Linked DNA regions of Pseudovibrio sp. Tun.PSC04-5.I4. The protein of the gene in region 2 interacts with the protein of the main gene of each other region in a pairwise test. Links are inferred from orthologs where the notes say so. Each region holds a gene or a part of one and is shown on either strand. Other genes may lie near its edges.

The links. The genes of interacting proteins can lie anywhere in the genome.
Region 1: the proteins of uvrA (region 2) and uvrB interact in binary tests that used the Escherichia coli proteins (3 or more experiments, as listed by UniProt). The link is inferred for Pseudovibrio sp. Tun.PSC04-5.I4 from one-to-one orthologs.

What each region holds. Positions count from the first base shown.
Region 1 is NZ_FNLB01000006.1:3,886,719-3,892,510, forward strand. What follows is about bases 2,407-5,792. They hold uvrB (excinuclease ABC subunit UvrB), read left to right. Parts: upstream 2,407-2,748; coding sequence 2,749-5,592; downstream 5,593-5,792. Other genes in these bases: BLS62_RS23380 (hypothetical protein), read right to left, coding at 2,407-2,512; BLS62_RS23390 (plastocyanin/azurin family copper-binding protein), read left to right, coding at 5,724-5,792. In the rest of the region: BLS62_RS23370 (OmpP1/FadL family transporter), read left to right, coding at 217-1,473; BLS62_RS30835 (hypothetical protein), read right to left, coding at 1,526-2,026; more of BLS62_RS23380, read right to left, coding at 2,027-2,406. UniProt on the Escherichia coli protein: The UvrABC repair system catalyzes the recognition and processing of DNA lesions. A damage recognition complex composed of 2 UvrA and 2 UvrB subunits scans DNA for abnormalities.
Region 2 is NZ_FNLB01000006.1:1,518,675-1,527,005, reverse strand. What follows is about bases 2,180-5,698. They hold uvrA (excinuclease ABC subunit UvrA), read right to left. Parts: upstream 5,314-5,698; coding sequence 2,380-5,313; downstream 2,180-2,379. Also shown: methylenetetrahydrofolate--tRNA-(uracil(54)-C(5))-methyltransferase (FADH(2)-oxidizing) TrmFO, read right to left, coding at 1-938; BLS62_RS12135 (hypothetical protein), read left to right, coding at 1,217-1,759; BLS62_RS12125 (single-stranded DNA-binding protein), read left to right, coding at 5,718-6,296; BLS62_RS12115 (VOC family protein), read right to left, coding at 6,882-7,322; BLS62_RS12110 (cold-shock protein), read left to right, coding at 7,739-8,320. UniProt on the Escherichia coli protein: The UvrABC repair system catalyzes the recognition and processing of DNA lesions. UvrA is an ATPase and a DNA-binding protein. A damage recognition complex composed of 2 UvrA and 2 UvrB subunits scans DNA for abnormalities.

The DNA.
Region 1 (5,792 bases), 2.4 Mb from region 2 along the record:
GCATACATTCATGAGTTTTCCGGCTTGCTTAGCAAACTGGGGGGGATGCACTGCAACGCTGATTATTCAGTGGTCGTTGGGTATGGATGTATTGCTTAAGCCGCGTCTGAGATGACGTTTACTTTCCGTGCTTTAGGCAAGTGTTCCCGCTTATAGAAGATGCAATTGATTGCGCGCTTTGACGCTCAATCTAGCGAACAATGAGGGGGAGGGGACATGCGAGTTCTCAAAGTATTAGCAAGAACGACCGTTCTTGGCTGTGCGGTATCACTTTTACCTGCGTCTGCATTTGCAGGCGGTTGGTCTACCGAAGGCATTGCAGATTACGATCTGTTGTTTGCAAAAGAGAAATTTGCGTTTGAGGGGCAGTCGACTTACGCGGATCGTAATGTTGATTTCAAGAATGCTAAGACCACGATTGGTGGCAATCCTGCCGATGCAGTGGCTAAAAATCCAGGAAAAAATGGTGCAGGTGATATCGCCCCCAATGTCTGGTTAAATTCCGGTTCTGCGAAGATTGGCCTTACAGACAATATTGATTTCTTTGCACGCATCAATCAGCCCTACGTTATTAGCGAGCAACCTGGTTTTGACTGGAATGGTAAGTTTGCGATTGGTGAAACCAACGCTGAGTCGCTCGGTATTGACGCGATGTTGAGCTATAAGCACGAGGTCTCATCGGGGAAGTTCCTTCGTGTGTTTGGTGGGGTTCGCTCCGTAACCGTTGATTACGAGCAGCTTTCTAATACTCTCATAGTTCCACCATCAACTGCGCCAAAATATGATTCTACAGATGTTTCTTTGGAAGTAAATACTGACCGTGAATATGGTTTCCGACTAGGCGCTGCCTTCGAAATGCCGGAAATTGCATTGCGTGCACTGGTTGCCTATGAGTCGGAGATTGACCTCAATCTCGATGGTGATTTTGGGATCTCATTGCCAGCACTTTTGGGTGGTCCAATATCTGCGGAAGCATCAGCCGAAGCGTCTTTACCGCAATCCATTGAGGCTAAAGTTCAAAGTGGCGTTGCGCCCGGCTGGTTGGTTTCGCTCGGTGTAAAATGGGTTGATTGGAGCGTACTTAATAAGCTGGCAGTAAACCTTACCAGTGCTGATGTGAGAGCCCCTTCTAGTGTTGTGCGTGATCTAGGCTACTCAGATGGTTGGACTGTTGAAGCTGGAGTTGGTCATCAGTTGACTGAAAAACTTAGCGTTGGCAGCACTTTGACATGGGATAAAGGTATTGGTGGGCCATATTCTGATTTTTACGCTCTTGGATTAGGTGGATCTTACGATGTAACTGAGAAGGTTAAGTTTTCTCTTGGTGGTCGTGCTATTTATAAGACTGCTGGAGAAGGTTCATACAATATTGCGAGAACCACTGGTACAGACGTCGCTGAAGTCAACACAGACTACGAATACGACTCCTCTTGGAACTTTGCTGTTTCTTCAAAGATCCGTGTCGCGTTTTAAACGATATTACCTATGAAATTTTGGGGTCGAAGGAGAGATCCTTCGGCCTTTTTTATTTTGGGAGAGTGGCTGTGAGGCGGCATTCGAACTGGTCGTTGTTGCTGAAAATTATTTCGACGGATGGTTGTCTGAACGCTCTGTTAAGCCTGAAAATAACGGCTTGAGCGCCTAAGTTAACGAGGCGTGCTGGCAAGGTGTTGCTGAAGAATTTGTAGTGGGCTTTGATGGGGTGTGCTGTCAGTTTGATGACTTCTCCTGCTATCGCGATTTCTGCATACGAGCCGCTTGAACTTGTGTTGATTTCATAATCAACAAGCACTGCTGTGTCCTTTAACTTAGCGAATATGGACTGGCAGTGCCCTGTCATATCGGAGGATGCCGGTCCTGAAGTTACTGCAGTTCCGTAGTGTGCAATGACTAGGAGGAGCTCTTCAGAAATCAGTTCGGCTTTAGATGACGTTCCTGCGAGTAACGCATAACTAAAGAGCACTACTGCTGAAAGTGAGGGTAATGGAGACCTGTTCCTTGCTTGATGTTTGCATGACATCTGCAATTATTGTCTCAGCCTGAAAGCTTCGGTGCTGAGGAAACATTTATCCGTTGGCTTATCGCCTGCTGCTATGATGTGAACCACCTCATCATTGAAGTCATCTTCCATCGTAAAGATAAGACGCATAAAGCCTTTCTTCTTCAGGACGTCGGGCATTTTGTCTGATGTGAAGGAATAGGTATCAGGGATGCCAAGCGGTGTGAGCTTCACTTCAGTGTCTTCTACCAAGGCGACGGCTTTGTTTTGTGTTGCGCTTATCTGGTATTCAACGAATATTTCCTTCCCCATTTTGATTTCATATTTATCTTCGCAGGCTTTTGTCACAGATGGGTCCAGCAAACCGTCTTCTTTTAAGCCTGCTACATAGTTGAGAGGCACCAACACTTCGCCGCTGACGTTTTGCGGGGGGGCAGCTTGGGTTGACGCGGCCAGGAACAGACTTGCAGCGAATGCGGAGGCTGCACTGAGGCCTAAATTCTTGTTCTTCATTTTGTTGGTCCTGCTCGGCTGTGATGAGAAGGAGCGTCGCGCTCGCTTTTCTGTGTTGAGGACTAGTCTGCGGCAACCTCTGGACACACTCAATTTAATGCGCGTGCGCTGGTTAAGGGAGAGCAACGTTGCTGTTTAAAAGCAATCTAACAATTTAAGAGGATGATTACTTGAAGGTGATGGAACGAAGTAAGAACATACTTTCTTTTCGAAATGACTCACGGCATAGTGTGCCCATGACAAAGCGCCCTACAAAATCCTCCAAGTCTTCTTCTCTTCCTGAGTCCGATGAAGCTGCTTCCGGTTTCGGAGAGGCTCCGCAATCTGCATTATCTGGCAGTCCGTTGTCTGGTTCGATCTCAGACTGGGCTGGGCAGATAGCTGAGGAAGACCTGTCTGAATTGAAGGCGGTTAAAGAAGCTGAGCAGCTTGTTGAAGCTAAGGCGCCGGCTAAGAAAAAGGCTGCGCCCGCAAAAAAGCCTGCTGCCAAGAAGCCAGCCGCAAAGGCGAAGAAGGCCCCGGCTAAGTCCGCGCGTGGAACCTCCATGGGGGCGACCAATGATCCGCGTGAGCGGGCGAAGGGTGGCTTGAACCCGGTTGCTGGGTTGGATATCTCGCTGGAAGAAGCGGAAAAGCTGCTTGCGACTCATGTGAAGGATACCAAGAAGAAGAGTAAGAAGGTCAAGGAAGACATTTTCACCGGAGCAACAGCGACTGTACAGGCGCTAGCCCGGTTGATTGAGCAGGGCCGGTCTGATGAGTCTGGTGAGGATGCATGGGTTCCGCACCGTCCTGAGCGCCCCTCAAAGTCTGAGGGTGGTATTCCTTTTGAGCTTCAATCCGAGTTTGAACCCAAAGGGGATCAGCCCACAGCGATTGCTGATTTGAAGTCAGGTCTTGGGGATGGTGATAAAACGCAGGTTCTGCTTGGGGTAACCGGGTCGGGTAAGACTTTTACCATGGCGCAGTTGATCGCGCAGACCCAGCGCCCGGCCTTGATCCTTGCCCCCAACAAGACGCTGGCCGCGCAGTTGTATGGTGAGTTTAAAAGCTTCTTCCCGAACAATGCCGTTGAATATTTTGTTTCCTACTATGACTACTATCAGCCGGAAGCCTATGTGGCCCGGACGGATACCTTCATTGAGAAGGAAAGCTCTATCAACGAGCAGATTGATCGGATGCGGCACTCGGCTACACGTTCTTTGCTGGAGCGCGATGATGTGATCATTGTTGCATCGGTCTCCTGTATCTACGGTATCGGCTCGGTTGAGACCTATACGGCGATGACCTTCCAGCTGGAGGTTGGCGAGAAGATTGAACAACGCCAGTTGCTGGCTGATCTGGTGGCGCTACAATACAAGCGCAACGATGTGGCCTTCCAGCGTGGTACGTTCCGAGTGCGGGGCGATACCATTGAAGTGTTCCCGGCGCACTATGAGGACCGGGCGTGGCGTATTTCTCTTTGGGGTGATGAGGTTGAGACCATCACAGAGTTTGATCCGCTGACGGGTAAAAAGTCCGGCGAGCTTCAGCTGGTGAAAATTTACGCGAATTCGCACTATGTGACGCCGAAGCCAACGCTGAACCAAGCCACCAAGTCGATCAAGGCAGAACTGAAACATCGCCTTCAGGAGCTGAATGATCGTGGCCGATTGCTGGAAGCGCAGCGGTTGGACCAGCGCTGTACGTTTGATCTGGAGATGATGGAAGCCACTGGCGCCTGTGCAGGTATTGAGAACTACTCCCGTTACCTGACAGGACGTGCGCCGGGTGAACCGCCGCCAACGCTGTTTGAATACCTGCCTGATAATGCCTTGGTCTTTGTTGATGAGAGCCATGTGACTGTGCCGCAAATTGGTGCCATGTACAAAGGCGATTTCCGCCGGAAAGCAACCTTGGCAGAGTATGGCTTCCGGTTGCCATCTTGTATGGACAACCGACCTTTGCGGTTTGAAGAGTGGGATGCGATGCGCCCGCAAACTGTTGCTGTTTCTGCGACCCCCGGTAACTGGGAGATTGTCGAGGCAGGCGGTGTGTTTGCTGAGCAGGTTATTCGCCCGACTGGTTTGACTGATCCTGATATCGAGATTCGCCCTGCGAAAACACAGGTTGACGATTTGCTGGGCGAGGTGCGCGAAAAGGCGGCTGAGGGTTATCGGACGTTGGTGACAACGTTGACCAAGCGGATGGCGGAGGATTTGACCGAGTATCTGCACGAGAACGGTGTGCGGGTGCGTTACATGCACTCCGATATTGATACGCTGGAACGGATCGAGATCCTACGCGATCTGCGCCTTGGTGCATTTGATGTGTTGATCGGGATTAACTTGCTGCGTGAGGGGTTGGATATTCCAGAATGTGCGCTGGTTGCCATTCTGGATGCGGATAAGGAAGGCTTCCTGCGCTCTGAAACCTCATTGGTTCAGACCATTGGTCGTGCGGCGCGTAACGTGGACGGCAAGGTTATCCTCTACGCGGACAGGATGACCGGCTCTATGGAACGGGCGATTGCGGAAACCGACCGCCGCCGGGCCAAGCAAGAAGAATACAATGTGGAGCACGGGATTACGCCGGAAAGCGTGAAGCGTTCCATAGGCGATATTTTGGAAAGCGTTTACGAGCAAGATCACGTTTCTGTCGATGCTGGCTTTGCTGAGGAAGGGGCTACGATCGGGCACAACCTCAAGGGGCATATTGAGGACCTTGAGAAACAGATGCGCGAAGCGGCGGCTGATCTTGAGTTTGAAAAAGCGGCTCGTTTGCGGGATGAGGTTAAGCGACTTCAGGTAACCGAGCTTGCGATCTCTGATGACCCTATGGCGCGGCAACGGACGGTGGAGCAGCAAGCCGGTGGGTTTAGCGGTTCCAAAAAATACGGCAAGGCAGGCAATTTGCCGAAAGAAAATGCCAAGAAAGAAGGCGCCAGCAAAAGCAAGGTTCACAAACCGGGCCTTGATGAAATGGGGCCGGGGACAGACATGCCAACTCCTGCAGGCGCTTCAACCGAGAAGAAGCCACGCAGAACTGCCAGCGGGCGAAGCTCAGGCGGGCGTCCGGGAACCCGGACTTACAGGAAGTAGAGCCTATAGAGCTGTTTGCCGTTAAATCGGGAATACGCTTTATTTTTGAGCTGGCTGCGTTAGATCAATGTGGCCAGCTTTTTTGCAGCGCATGTTGATAATAGTTCCGAATTGCAAGTGAGTTATCTCCCATGAAAACGACTTTATCAGCTCTTTTTGTAAGCGCGCTTCTATTGGGCGGCGCGCTGGCTGAGGATGCA
Region 2 (8,331 bases):
GCTTCTTCCAAACCTGGAATCATGCGCAAGATCTCAGCTTGCGGCCCGTATTTCAGTTTGGTCTGGAAGCCAACCATGTTGTACAGCGTGCCAAGGGCATTATCCTGCCGCAGCTGCACAACTGCATAAGCTTTGATGTCTGGCTGGTGAGCGTTTGTCAGACCCATTGGCTTCATTGGGCCATACCGCAGTGTTTCCCGGCCCCGTTCTGCCATCACTTCAATCGGCAGGCAGCCATCAAAGTAAGGGGTGTTTGCTTCCCATTCTTTGAAAACGGTTTTCTCACCGCCAATCAGCGCATCGATAAAGGCTTCGTATTGCTCTTTATCCATTGGGCAGTTGATATAATCTTTCCCATTGCCGCCTGGGCCAACCTTGTCGTAGCGAGACTGGAACCACGCCACATCCATATTGATGCTTTCGGTGTGGAGGATTGGCGCAATGGCATCAAAGAATGCTAAGGAATCTTCCCCCGTAACGCGCATAATTTCCTCAGACAACGCTGGCGAGGTCAGTGGCCCCGTTGCAAGGATCACCTGACCTTGATCTTCTGCTGGGATCTGCGTGACTTCTTCGCGGCGGATCTCAATGTTCTCGTGGTTCTCAAGAGCGGCTTGTACAGTCTGCGAAAACCCATCGCGATCCACTGCCAAAGCTCCCCCAGCGGGGACTTTGTTGGCATCGGCGGATTTTAAGATGAGGGAACCAGCAGCGCGCAGCTCGGCATGCAACAGGCCAACCGCATTGTTTTCAGCGTCATCAGACCGGAAAGAGTTGGAGCAGACCAACTCAGCAAGGCCATCGGTTTGATGCGCATCGGTTTTCCGTGTCGGGCGCATTTCATGCAAAACGACCTTGAGGCCTTTTTCTGCAATTTGCCAAGCTGCCTCTGAGCCTGCGAGGCCGCCACCAACCACATGTATGGGTTGCTTAGTCATTTCTCATCCAATCAGACTGGGCTGCTGTTGCGCCATTGCGCTTGTAGAAGCCTAAGTGTTTATTGCTTGCAAATTGCTTAGCCTCAGAACTTGCTCAATTCAATCATTTAGGTCATCAATTTCCCATGGTCGTTCAAAGTGATTCACATAAACATATGCATATTTCAAAAAAGAAATTGAAGAAGATTTCTCAAGGTTTAATCGTTGTCGTGTCTGCTCTCGGGCTTTCTGCCTGTATGAGCCAAATTAACGGGCCGCCGAGCTCATGGTACGCCCAAATGGGTGCTCTCGAAAACAAAGTTGATACGCTCTATATCTGCCATGGATTTGGATGTGAATATCGCACGGCAGTTTCCTTCAACGCGCAAGACAAACGCGAATTGCGCACACTCCTGAAGCGCGGAGCTAAAAGCCCGGAGGCTGAACGTAAAGCGATTTCCCAAGCGGTGCAGTGGCAGGAGATACGCGTTGGTCCTGTGGTTGGGTCCTCCGACGATATTGGCGGACTTGATATGGGTAATGGTAATGTCAGAGGTCAAATGGACTGTATTGACGAGGCCACCAATACGACCAGCCTGCTCACCTATGCAAGCGCGCAAGGGTGGTTGAAGTACCACCGTGTAACGCGGCCTGCCTCCCGGGGGTATTTCCTTGATGGTAAGTACCCACATGCCTCCGCGGTTGTTGTCGATGAAACGACACAGGTTCCGTGGGTTGTTGATAGCTGGCGGTTAAGCAATGGCAAGGCGCCGGATATTTTGCATCTGTCCAAGTGGATGCATATGACGAGCGCAGACTTGGTGAAGCCACACATCCAATAAATTTGCTAGGGGGCCAAAAAATGAAGAAGCGCGTTGCAGATGTGACGCGCTTTTATTTTGTACTGTGGTTGGGCTGATTTGGAAAAAGAGGCCTTAAAACAGCTAACGCCCGTCGATGGGAGGAACGACGGGCGAAGCTAGTAAACAGAGAACTGGGAGGAAATCTCTGTTTCGGACCCATCAAGTGGCTTGGGAGGAGGTGCCACCTGAGGATTGTATGTTGGGCCACTGAAAAGATTGGGAGGAGTTCCTCAGCGGCCTTGAGGTGGTTTATACAAAAGAGTTTCTAATTGTGCATCACATCATTTCGCATGTCCGCTATGCGTAATATGCATAGCAAGTTCGATGTGAAGTATCTCATTTTCGCTAATAGGGACAGAATTTGCCGTATATACTATAGTGCAATGCAATAAAAATGTGATTTAAAGCACAAAACTGCATACCTAAAAAGCAGAATGCCTAATTATTATGCATTTAATGGGCTGGACTTAATCAATTTTCAATGAATCGAATATGGCACTGCGAAAGGCGTGCTGTGTTTTGGCGCTGGGATTTGTGCGCAAAAGAGAATTATATAGAAAAAGGAGTGGCTAAGGAAATCGCAGCCACTCCGGATGTTGTTATTCAGCTGCGTCGAGTTTGCCTGATCCACGCCGGTCAAACAGCTCTTTAAGAAAGTGCCCGGTATAGCTTTCCGGTACTTCCGCTACATCTTGAGGGCGACCGGTCGCGACAATCATTCCGCCGCCATCGCCGCCTTCCGGCCCCAGATCCAGAATCCAATCTGCTGTTTTTATGACTTCAAGGTTGTGCTCAATCACAAGAACCGTGTTGCCTTGGTCCACCAGCTCATGAAGAACTTCCAGTAGTTTGGCGACATCATGGAAGTGGAGACCTGTTGTTGGCTCATCCAGAATATAAAGAGTACGGCCTGTTGAGCGCTTTGACAGCTCTTTGGCCAGCTTTACACGCTGTGCCTCACCTCCAGAAAGGGTGGTGGCCTGCTGACCAACCTTGATGTAGCCGAGGCCAACCCGGGCGAGGGTTTCCATTTTGTCGCGAATGGAGGGAACAGCTGAGAAGAAGGAGGCAGCTTCTTCAACAGTCATATCCAGTACACCTGCAATTGATTTGCCCTTGAACTGGACTTCAAGTGTTTCGCGGTTGTAGCGCTTACCGTTACAAACATCACATGTCACGTAGACATCCGGTAGGAAGTGCATTTCAATCTTGATGACGCCATCGCCTTGACAAGCTTCACAACGGCCGCCCTTGACGTTGAACGAGAAGCGACCTGGTGCGTAGCCGCGAGTTTTTGCTTCCGGCATGCCAGCAAACCATTCCCGAATGGGCGTGAAGGCGCCGGTGTAGGTTGCAGGGTTTGAGCGCGGCGTGCGGCCAATCGGGGATTGGTCGATATCGATGACTTTGTCGAGGCGCTCCAGACCTTCAATACGATCGTGCGGAGCAGGGTTGTCGCGGGCACCGTTTAGCCGTCGGGCCGTGGCTTTATAGACGGTGTCGATCAAGAAGGTTGATTTGCCGCCTCCAGATACACCGGTCACACACGTGAATGTGCCAAGTGGGATGCTGGCGTTCACATCCTTCAGGTTGTTGCCGCGGGCGCCGAAAACCTTGATCTGTCGGTTTTTGTCGATCTTGCGTGGCTCTTTGGGCTGAGGAATGCTCATTTTGCCGGAAAGGTACTGACCGGTAAGGGAAGCAGGATTGGCCATGATTTCTTCTGGTGAGCCTTTCGCCACGACCTGACCACCATGGATACCCGCACCTGGACCCACATCCACCACATAATCAGCTGTGAGGACTGCATCCTCATCATGCTCGACTACGATAACGGTGTTCCCCAGATCGCGCAGGTGCTTGAGTGTTTCCAGAAGCCGGGCATTATCACGTTGGTGAAGGCCAATGGATGGCTCATCCAAAACGTAAAGAACGCCGGTTAAACCGGAACCGATTTGAGATGCAAGGCGAATACGCTGGCTTTCACCACCGGACAACGTGCCGGAGGCGCGATCCATTGACAAGTACTCTAAGCCGACATCATTCAGGAATTTCAGGCGCTCTCGAATTTCCTTTAGGATACGATAAGCGATTTGGGTCTGTTTATCGCTTAGCTTGTCCTCAATGCTGGAGAACCATTCATGGGCTGTTTTGATTGAAAGGGCGGTGATCTGGCCAATGTGACGGTCAGCAATTTTGACTGAGAGTGCTTCTGGCTTCAAGCGGTACCCCTTACAGGCGTCGCATGCATGGTCGGATTGGTAGCGGGAGAGTTCATCGCGCACCATCTGAGAATCTGTTTCTCTCCAGCGGCGCTCAATGTTGCCAATGACGCCCTCAAACGACTTGTCTGTTTTGTAAGAGCGAGTGCCGTCGTCATATACAAACTGGATTTTTGTATCGCCGGTTCCATAAAGAACAGCGTTTTGGAAGTCGTCAGGCAGGTCACGCCAAGCCTTCGTCATGGACTGCTTGTAGTGCTTCGTTAGCGCTTCTAGTGTTTGAGCGTAATACGGAGAGGTTGCTCCGGTTTTTGCCCACGGAAGTACTGCTCCACCGCGAAGTGATAGGGTCTGATCTGGAACAACGAGTTCGGCTTCAAACGCGAGCTTCGTTCCGAGGCCATCACACGTTGGGCAAGCGCCGAACGGATTGTTGAACGAGAATAGGCGTGGCTCAATTTCTGGAATTGTGAAACCAGATACCGGGCAGGCAAACTTCTGCGAGAAGATCATCTGCTTTGGTTTGCCTTTTTCATCTTTTTCATCCGCAAATTCTGCGGTGGCGAGTCCTTCGGCTAATTCCAGCGCTGTTTCCAGGGAATCTGCCAATCGTCCTGCCATATCTTCACGCACGACAAGGCGGTCAACCACGACGTCAATATCGTGTTTGAATTTCTTATCCAGCGCCGGGGCCTCGGCGATTTCGTAGTATTCACCATCAATTTTGATGCGCTGGAAGCCTTTTTTCATCAGCTCTGCGAGTTCTTTGCGGTACTCGCCTTTGCGGCCCCGAACGATAGGCGCGAGGAGGAAAAGACGCGTGCCTTCTTCCAATGTCAAAATGCGGTCAACCATCTGGCTGACGGTCTGGCTTTCAATGGGTAATCCAGTTGCAGGGGAATACGGAATGCCGACGCGGGCGAAGAGCAGGCGCATGTAGTCATAGATTTCGGTGACTGTGCCGACTGTTGAGCGCGGGTTTCTTGAAGTGGTTTTCTGCTCGATGGAGATTGCAGGAGATAGGCCGTCGATTTGGTCTACGTCCGGCTTTTGCATCATCTCCAAAAACTGGCGGGCATAAGCGCTTAAGCTTTCAACATAGCGGCGCTGCCCTTCGGCATAAATCGTATCAAAGGCCAAGGAGGACTTACCCGAACCGGACAGGCCAGTCATAACAATCAGACTATCGCGTGGAAGATCCAGATCGACATTCTTTAGGTTATGTTCGCGAGCGCCGCGTACGGTAATCTGTTTGAGGTGATCAACGCGCGCATGATTATTCTGGTTATTACGGGTTGGCGACTTCGCCATGGAGCTGTCCTTTGTCACGAATGCTGATTTCGCCATCTAAAGAGCAAAACAGGTCAAGGCGCGATCCTCAAAAATACAGGAGGTATGCGCAATAAATTAGGTGGAACATAAACGGAACGATTTTAAGGAGCAAGCCTTTTTGAATATGCTCTCAGAAAATTGTCTTTGCAGAAATTTCAGTGTTGAACTTGGTGGGAGTAGATGCGAATGTATGGGAACAAAAATAGAACGAGTTTTGAGCGGAACCTTCTGGTGCCTCATATATTCGCAGATCTGCTGGGAAATGTGGACAAATGTCACTGCTAAGCGAAAGCCTGTTTGATTTGTGGGGCTCGGAGCATAGGTTACTTGCCAACTCGACCTGCTCAAAATAGCTGAGCAGGCTTTGATCTAGGAGTAATTCAATGGCCGGTAGCGTCAATAAAGTCATTTTGGTTGGAAATCTGGGCGCAGATCCGGAAGTTCGGCGCACGCAGGACGGCAAGGCGATCGTAAACCTGCGCATCGCGACTTCTGAGAGCTGGCGCGATCGTAACAGCGGCGAGCGCCGTGAGCGCACTGAATGGCACCGCGTTGTTGTATTCAACGAAGGACTTGCAAAGGTTGCTGAGCAATACCTGCGCAAAGGCTCCAAAGTTTACATTGAAGGTCAGATCCAGACCCGTAAATGGCAGGACCAAGGTGGTCAGGAGCGATATTCAACCGAGATTGTTTTGCAAGGCTTCAACTCTACGTTGACAATGCTTGATGGTCGCGGCGAAGGCGGCGGTCAAAGCGGTCAAGCTGGTGGTCAATCTGGCGGCTTTGGTGGTGGTAGCGGCGGCGATCAGGGTGGTGGATACTCTGGTGGAGGTTCTTCTGGTGGAGGTTCCACTGGCGGTGGCGCCAGTAATCAGGGTGGTGGCTTTGGCGGTGGCGGCGGTGGATCTGCCCCATCTGGCGGCGGCTTTGGGGGTGGAATGGATGACGAGATTCCATTCTAAGGCCTGCTCTGTATAGCAATTAAAATTCGATGCTCAGAAATAGTGCGATGCAGCTGTTTCTGAGCATTTTTCATTTTTGCATGGTGCGTTGAAGGCTGAGCGTTGTGGGAGTGGACAGCCAATAGGAATTTTGAACTGTTTCACTAGATGCTTGTCAACGCGGGAGAGGTTCGGTAATGCAGAATTTTTGCAATGAATGCTTCATGTCCATGTTTTTGGCTTTCTGTAATCCAGAAAACATGTGTGCATTGACCATAAGATATACGAATTGGTACCAATGGAGCTAAGCATATAGAATTTTGGGAAAGTAAATGGTACGCCCAAGGGGAATCGAACCCCTGTTTCCGCCGTGAAAGGGCGGCGTCCTAACCGCTAGACGATGGGCGCACACTCATCAGCAGCGCCTCGTGTTGTGCGCTGGCTGTGTGAGGAGGCTTATAAGAATTTGAGGGAGACTTGGCAAGCGCCTAAATTTTAATAATTCAAACAATCCACAAATATGAAGAAAATGGAGTTATTCTCTGTTTTCTTGTGTGATATCAGCGCCTCAGTCGGATTCTGAGGCGCAAAATTTTGGATAGTTGCCTACCAGCTGCCGGTGTTTTCCATGGAAAGCCACGGTTCAGCTGGTTTCAGACTTCCATCCTTTTGGAGTAGTTCAATTGAAATACCGTCTGGAGACAGAACAAAAGCCATGCGCCCATCGCGTGGAGGGCGGTTGATGATGATGCCCGCAGCCTGCAGTTTGGCGCAGGTCTCATAGATGTTGTCTACTTCATAGGCGAGGTGGCCAAAATTACGTCCGCCATCATACTCTTCAGTGTCCCAATTATAGGTCAGCTCCAGTGCAGGCGCCTGAGTCGACTGGAAAGCTTCTTGGTCTTCTGACGCCGTGAGGTAGACAAGGGTAAAGCGTCCTGCTTCGCTTTTATGCCGGCGAGCTTCTTTCATGCCAAAGATGGTGCAGTAAAAGTGCATGGATTGGTCCAGATCTTTAACGCGGACCATGGTGTGCAAATAGCGCATTTCTAGCTTTCTCGGTTAGGGGGCTGACCTTATTTTTATAGTCAGTGTAAGTTGTAAGTGCGCGAATTTAGCGTGAAAAGGATTAAAGGGAAAGGGTGTCCAGTATTTCTTGAATGGGGAATTGAAGGGAGTGTTGCGTATTAATGTGTATCGCTCGCCGTATGGAGGTTTCGAAAGCAACTCAGCGATCTGCTAGATAAAAATTTCAGTAGTGTTAGCTATACCCCCTCCAAACTGTAGGTAAATGGTGTTGATAGGACAACACTAATTAAATCAATGGGGGATCATTTAGCTGTTTGTTAATTTTTCACCTTCTTGGCCCGGTTCCTGATGATATTCTTTTGGTGGAATCAAGTGGCGTTCGGTTTGTTGCTGGGCGTTACATTTCAGATGCGGCAAATTTCGGGGCATTCATCATGGTGGTAAAAACGGCGCCTCAGGTAGGCTCTGTCGAGGACCTGGTTGACGATACAGCCTTAGATGTTCTTCAGGTGGCGGGAACAATCAAGTGGTTCGATATTGGCAAAGGCTATGGTTTCGTAGAACCAGAAGACGATCTACCTGATATCTTATTGCATGTTACATGCTTGAGGCGAGATGGTTTTCAGACCGCCTATGAAGGGGCTCGTGTTGTTTGTGAGGTCCTGAACAGGCCACGCGGATTGCAAGCGATGCGCATTCTTTCTATGGATGAAAGCTATGCGGTTCATCCATCTCAACTGCCTCCTTCGCGTACTCATGTTCAAGTTACGCCTGATGGCGGTTTTATTGATGCGGAAGTTAAGTGGTTTAACCGTGTGAAGGGATTTGGCTTCCTGACGCGTGGTGAGGGGACTGAAGACATTTTCATTCATATGGAAACATTGCGCAGGTTTGGCATTACAGAGTTGCGTCCTGGGCAAAAAGTACAGGTTCGTTTTGGAAATGGACCTAAAGGGCAGATGGCTGCTGAAGTTCGTCCGGTTGGCAGTGGAACACACATACCGACCTCTCACTAAGTTGCGTTTAT